Regions from separate parts of the Beijerinckia sp. 28-YEA-48 genome, predicted to be linked through region 1. Evidence: predicted binding sites of a transcription regulator. Region 1 holds the regulator's gene; each other region holds the start of a gene.

Region 1 (2,197 bases):
GCCTCAAGCATATGGCCGATATCGCCGCCATCCAGCTGAAGAACGTTCTCGATGCCTATGCGCAAAAGAACGTGGCGCAGGCCGATGAAGTGTGGCGCCGCGATGCCGATGTCGATGCGCTGGAAGACTCCGTCTTCCGCGATCTTCTCACCTTCATGATGGAAGATCCGCGCAACATTTCGTTCTGCACCCATCTGCTGTTCTGTTCGAAGAACATCGAACGGATCGGCGATCACGCGACGAATATCGCAGAGACCGTGCATTACCTCGTCACCGGCGAACCGCTGCCGGTGGAGCGGCCCAAGGGTGGATCATCGGGCCTTGAACCTCAAGCAGCGGCAGCAAAGTAGAGGCTGATCCATGCAGACTTTCACGAATGAATCGAAACCCGTGTCAGTGAGTGACAGGCGTCCACGCAACGAGGCGACGGCCCCGCGCATCCTCATCGTTGAGGATGAGCCAGCCATCGCGCTGCTGCTTGCCTACAATCTGGAGGCGGCTGGATTCACCGTGGAGCGGATTGAACGGGGCGACGAGGCGGAAATCCGCCTCGCCGAAGAAGTGCCCGACCTTCTGATCCTCGACTGGATGCTTCCGGGGGTCTCGGGCCTCGAAATCTGCCGCAGGCTGCGGGCGCGCGAGATCACCAAGGGCCTACCGGTGATCATGCTCACCGCCCGTGGCGAGGAGCAGGAACGGATACGCGGCCTTTCGGTCGGCGCCGACGACTATGTGGTCAAGCCGTTCTCGGTGCCCGAGCTGATGGCGCGGGTGCATGCCTTGTTGCGTCGCTCGCGGCCGGAACGCATCGCCACCAAGCTGCAGCGCGGACCGATCGAGCTCGATCGCGAAACACGGCGCGTCCATCGCAACGGCCGCGAATTGCATCTGGGTCCGACCGAATTCCGGCTGCTTGAACATCTGATGGAAAAGCCCGGCCGCGTCTTCTCGCGCGCGCAATTGCTCGATGCCGTCTGGGGCCTGTCGATCGACATCGACGAGCGCACGGTCGACGTGCATATCGGCCGCCTGCGCAAGGCGATCAGCCGCGGGCGCGAGCGCGATCCGCTGCGCACCGTGCGCGGCGCCGGTTATTCCTTCGACGAAACCTTCGAGCGGGAATAGTCGGCCAGCACATTCGAAAAGAAAAAGGCGTGTGATTGAATCACACGCCTTTAAATTTTTCAGGCCGTCAGTTTCTCAGGAAGGCCGCATCAACATCTGCGGGTTCTTGGAACGATCGCGACGGCGATCCTGCGCCGGCTGATAGGCCATGCGCGAATGATAGGGGCAATAGGTCGCGCCGGGATCGGACTTGCCGCCGCAATAGCGGAATTCCGACGTCGCCGGATCGCCCAGCGGCCAGCGACACATGGACTCCTTGAGCTCCATGATCGTCACGCGCTCGGACATCGGCAGCACGACTTCCTCAATCGTCTTCAGCACCGGCGCTTCATAAGCGCGCGGGGCGAAGGCCAATGCGGTATTACCACGCACCATTCCACCACCCATCGAACTCGATCTCTGAACCGCCGCAGGCCGATGGACACGCGGCTGCGAAACGCGCGGGCGCGCCACCGTCGTGGACGGCGCTTTGACGCGACCGGACAATCCCAGCCGATGCACTTTGCCGATCACGGCATTACGCGTGATGCCGTTGCCGATCTCGGCGGCAATCTGACTTGCGCTATGACCATCCGACCAAAGTTTACGGAGCGTCTCAACGCGCTCATCGGTCCAGGACATTCTCTTCTCCTAAATCCGTTGCCGTGAATCCGTCTGGTTCGCCCCCCGGTTGAGCCGGTGAGCGATTGACGCATGTCACGCTTGCTGAAAGGTCCGCCGCACGAAATGTCGTAGTAGACAGCCCGGAATCTACACTAGCCGTAGAATCGCGCGCAAGAGTCCGGCTTCAATGTTCATGTGGGTGAAATCCGTTTTCCCCAAGCCCTTCGAGGTTTTCGAGCATCCCCGCGCCAGCGGCGGCGGCATCAACTCCATGCAAACATTGGATTTGCCGACGCGGGATAGAAAGCGCTGGGGCACGCGGACAAGCGCATACTTATCCACTGCCTTCACGCTCGGCGGGACCCTAAACCGCAACTGTGGCGGGTTTTTGTATGGGGTTACCGCCTCAAACGGCGTCAACGCCGGTCTGGAAATCCTCGATGATGTCTTCGATGTCTTCGAGGCCGAT
Region 2 (2,197 bases), 1.7 Mb from region 1:
TCGCCTCGGGCCGGTCCCATTGTTGCCAGCCGATAAAGCCGGCGAGGCCGGTCAGCAGGATCACCCCGGCGACAAGGGGGAGCCAAAGATTGATGGAACGGGGGCGTCCGGCCGGAGGCGTCGGCCGCTCGGAACCGCGACCGCTGCTACGGTCGTCGGCCATCCGGGCGTCGTTGGAGCGATTTTCGTCGAGGCTCGGGCGGGCATCGGGCGCGTCCCGGCGGATGAATTCCGGAACGTAGCGTCCTTTCGGGATGCGGATCTCGATGGGGGCATCGCGGCCCTGCTCGCGGAAATAGCGCTCCAGCATCCGGCGCAGGCGGGTCGCCTCGACACGGACGATCGAATTGGCCTGGGGGTCGAATGTGTCGTCGCGGCCGTAGACGGTGACGGCGATGGTGAACGCCTTCAGGCGATCCGCCCGGCCTTCCAGGGTTTCGGTGACGATGAATTTCAGGAAGGCGCTGAGGCGGCCGGAGGCCTTGAAATCGTCCTGCGCCAGGATATCGCGCAGCGACGATTCTATCTGTTGCTGCTCGACGTCAGAAAAGAGAGGGCGTTGGGAGGGGCTGTCCGACATCACATTCTAATGTAGCACGTTAGTTCATCGTATAGCGCATCATGGGCCAAACCGAAGCAAAATGAGAGTTTTAATTTAGCGCCATGTAACGTGGCCGGCCGTTTCGCCGCCACTAGCAGGTGAATAACATCGTGGGCTTAGGTAAACTCCTGATATTATAGCACACTTTGTCTGGCTAGCGCGGGCCATCCGCGTCGGGAGACGACTTATGTTGCAGAGCTGCTCTAAGGCCATCGACATGGCCAGCGATCATCTGGATCGCGCCGCTCAGGAAATGGCGCGGGCGGTGGCGGCTCTGAGAAGCGTGTCCGAGGCCGTCAGCGGGGACCGTCGCGACCAAGCGCGGATGATCGGCGAGATGGCGCATGTTCAGGTCGAGATGGCGGCCGGATTGGCGATGCTGGTGCGGCACCTGCCGGCCGGAAAAGTCGACCTCCTGCTGAGCGAGCTGGCTCTGCCGATGACCCTTACCCAAGAGCACCAGCACTAGAGCGCACCAGCACTAGAGCTAGACGGAGCGTTAAGCTCGAGGCGGCCCCACGGCGCCAAAATCCGATACCAACTCCCCCAACATCGATCATCAACCAGCGCGGCCGGGTGCGAGTGCCCCCAGCCGCGTGGTCGTTTTGCCGATAGCCCTGGTCCCGGCGATTTGCCGGGATCCTAAAATGGGTGTTGGTGGATGCGGGATCGAGCGTCAGTGGACGGAGGTGCGACCTTTGCGCAGCTTTTCGATTTGGTCCCGAAGTTTGAGCTTTTTGCGTTTAAGTTCCGCGGTTTTAAGGGGGTCGGAGGCGGGGCTTAGGCGGGAAGTCTCGATCTCTTTCTCGAGGACCGTGTGACGGCGTTCCAATTCAGCAATGTGACTTGTCACTGTCATCCTGCATCTCCTTTCGGTGTTGCGGACATAAAAGTGTGCCACAAAACCGAGAAGGCTCAAGCGGATTTCTGTCGTCTATCCTTCACATTTGGTGAAAGGCGCGGCAAACCCCAAGGAAGCCTTCAAGCAAGCTTAAGAGTGAAATTCAGACTGATGCCAACGTGCGCATTGCAAGCGTTGTATAGGTTAATATCATTGCGAAACTGTCTGTCGGCTGGAGCGTCGTCGGGCGATTCGTGTCCTGCGGGTGCTGAAAAGAAATGCCGATCAGACTAAGCGAAGAAGAGCAGGCTGCTTTTACGGCAGAGCTTGAGCGGCTGCGAGAGGAGCATCGCGATCTCGATGCAGCGATTGCCGCCTTGCAGGCCGTGGGCACGGTCGATCAGTTGCAGATGCAGCGTTTGAAGAAGCGCAAATTGCTGTTGCGCGATCGAATCCAGGCCATTGAGGACCAATTGACGCCAGACATCATCGCTTGACCGCTCGTGCAGCGCGGCTTGCGAGGGCGCGACGCTTCGTCTAAGCGGGGTGCGAAAAAGTGGACACCGGTTTTTCGCTAAAATCCCACTCTACTTTTCGGAATCGATCACGTCCCATAGTTTTAGATCGATTCGATCCCAAACTATCGTGATCCAAAACTATCGTGATCTATGTCCGCCAGCGCAGCGGTCCCATAGGGGATATCCAATCGTGATTCAGACCTCCGTTCCGGTCGCCATCATCATGGGAAGCCAGTC
Region 3 (2,197 bases), 370 kb from region 1:
TCGGCGGCATGATTTCCGTCGTCATCCTGGCGCTGCTCTTCGTGCCGATCCTGTTCGTCTTTATCCAGTCCTGGATGACGCGAAGCGGCCGCGCCGAAATGGCGGAGTTCAAGCGCCAAGAGCTAGCGGCGAAGGAGCTGGCCACGAAAGAACCGCCGCCAGCGACGGCCTAATAAGTCAGGCAGGGTCGCTTTCCTTTGCCCTGCCGGGCAAGGGAAGCGGCGCGCGCGAACTGCCAGCCATCATCGAAGCAGCGTGGCCATAGCGTGGTCGCAGGCCGCGCCATCAATGCGTCGGGCGCGAGGTCTCGATCATCAGCTCCACCCGATCGGCGGGAAAACGGGTGAACGAAAACTGGATGGGCACGCCGTCTGGATCGACGTTCAGCGCGCGGGTGACGATGACGATGGCGCCTGGCGAAAGCTGCAGTTCATTCGTATCGGCTTCATCGGCATGGCGCGCCTCGACGCCGGTGGAGGCGCGCAGATAGTCGCCGACGCCGAGAAGGGCGAGTGCCGCCGTGATCGATTTAGTTTCGCGATAGGTCTCGGCGATCGTCGGAAAGCGCTCTGCGCTGAACCATGATGTGGCGCGGGAAACCGGCATGCCGTCCGCCATGCCGAGCGTTTCCAGCCGCTGCACATCGTCGCCGATGGTAAGACCAAGGGCTTCCGCCACCTGGGCGGAGGCCGCTTCACGGGCGTGATCGAGCAGTTCGGTCTGCCGGTCGCGCGCCTGTCCGGCGAGCCCGGACGAGAAGCGTGTGCGGTTGCTGATCGGAAAGACCAGTCGCTTGCGGCGGCGCACGAACGTGCCGCTGCCTTGCACCGAGTGCAGCACCCCCTCATGAGCAAGCGCGGAAATCGCCGCCCGAACCGTGTGGCGATTGACGCCAAAGCGTTCCGCCAGCTCGCTTTCCGGTGGCAGGCGGCCGCTGTCGTCGACAAGGCCTGTGGCCAGACCCGAGCGGATGCCATCGGCGATCTGTCGCCACAGCGCCACGCCGACACCGCGTTGCAAACCGGCTCTCTGCACTTTTTCAACTCCGTTTCGAGGGGCTGTCACGTCGCCGTCATTTTGAATCGGTAAGACCAATATATTGTCTATTTGTATAGATCAATAGACAAATTTTGGAGAGCCCATGAGCTTGGACACCATTCCGATGACGCGAAGGGACCGCATGGCGGTCCTCGCCCGCAGCAACGGCGGCAGGCTGCGCGATCTGTGGTCTTCGCTTGGCCTGAACCCCGGTTATAAGCCGCTGCGCGGCCCCGAATCCGGGCTTGTCATGCTGCGCGGCCAAATCGGCGCCAGCGGTGAAGCCTTCAATGTCGGCGAAGCGACCGTCACCCGCGCCAGCGTCAAGCTGGACGACGGCTCGGTGGGTCACGCCATGGCGCTGGGGCGCGACACCGAGAAGGCACGGCTTGCCGCCATCATCGATGCGCTGTGCCAGGACGCGGGAACGGCTGCCCGCATCGACGCCGAGCTGATCATTCCCATCAAAGGCGAGCTTGACGATGTCGATGAAAAGCGTCGCCAGGAAACGGCCGCCACGCGCGTCGACTTTTTCACCATGGTTCGCGGAGAAGACCAATGACGGGGCAGATCGCTGCGCAACACGTCGCTGCGTTGGAAGGCGGATTCACTGACCCCGTTCTCAACGCCCAAGCGGCCTTCCGGATCGTCATGGATGCGATGGCACGGCCAGCAACCGTGCTGGCGATGCAGCCGCTCGTCACACCGCCCGCGCCGCTGACGTCCCTGGCCGGTACGATCGCCTGCACGCTGATCGACGCGGATACGCCGTTCTGGCTTGATCCGGTGTTGGGTGCGCATGAAGCGCTCCGCACCTGGTTGGGCTTCCACACCGGGGCGCGGGCCACGACGGCCGCTGGCGATGCGCATTTCGCTTTGATAGGCGATCCCAAGTCGATGCTATCGCTCGATCAGTTCGCGCAGGGCTCGCAGGACTATCCGGACCAGTCGACCACCCTGATCCTGCAGGTGGAAAGCCTTCACAAGGGCACGCCACTGGCCTTCGAAGGACCTGGCATCAAGGGGCGAAATACCCTTGCGCTACGGGGGCTTCCGGCGGATTTCGCCCACCAGTGGCGCGACAACACAAAGCGTTTTCCGCGTGGTGTCGACCTCATCTTGACGACAGCCGACGCGGTGGCCTGCCTGCCGCGCACGG

The links. Region 1 encodes PhoB, which activates phosphate uptake and scavenging genes when phosphate is short. Its sites were predicted from a motif close to TGTCATNNANCTGTCAT; they were not measured.
Region 2: BLW50_RS26500 (YdcH family protein) is a predicted target of PhoB. The motif match lies at 1,530-1,546, and genes of this name have one in related genera.
Region 3: phnF (phosphonate metabolism transcriptional regulator PhnF) is a predicted target of PhoB. The motif match lies at 1,060-1,076, and genes of this name have one in related genera.

Annotation. Positions count from the first base shown of each region.
Region 1 is NZ_FNSI01000001.1:3,974,044-3,976,240, forward strand. It holds gene phoU (phosphate signaling complex protein PhoU) at 1-350, shown strand, start outside; gene phoB (phosphate regulon transcriptional regulator PhoB) at 397-1,125, shown strand; gene BLW50_RS18550 (GcrA family cell cycle regulator) at 1,201-1,746, opposite strand; gene BLW50_RS18560 (O-succinylhomoserine sulfhydrylase) at 2,135-2,197, opposite strand, start outside.
Region 2 is NZ_FNSI01000001.1:5,645,645-5,647,841, forward strand. It holds gene BLW50_RS26490 (tetratricopeptide repeat protein) at 1-580, opposite strand, end outside; gene BLW50_RS26495 (hypothetical protein) at 789-1,070, shown strand; gene BLW50_RS26500 (YdcH family protein) at 1,278-1,460, opposite strand; gene BLW50_RS26505 (YdcH family protein) at 1,721-1,939, shown strand; gene purE (5-(carboxyamino)imidazole ribonucleotide mutase) at 2,184-2,197, shown strand, end outside.
Region 3 is NZ_FNSI01000001.1:3,599,433-3,601,629, reverse strand. It holds gene BLW50_RS16955 (multidrug efflux RND transporter permease subunit) at 1-173, shown strand, start outside; gene phnF (phosphonate metabolism transcriptional regulator PhnF) at 286-1,035, opposite strand; gene phnG (phosphonate C-P lyase system protein PhnG) at 1,142-1,600, shown strand; gene phnH (phosphonate C-P lyase system protein PhnH) at 1,597-2,197, shown strand, end outside.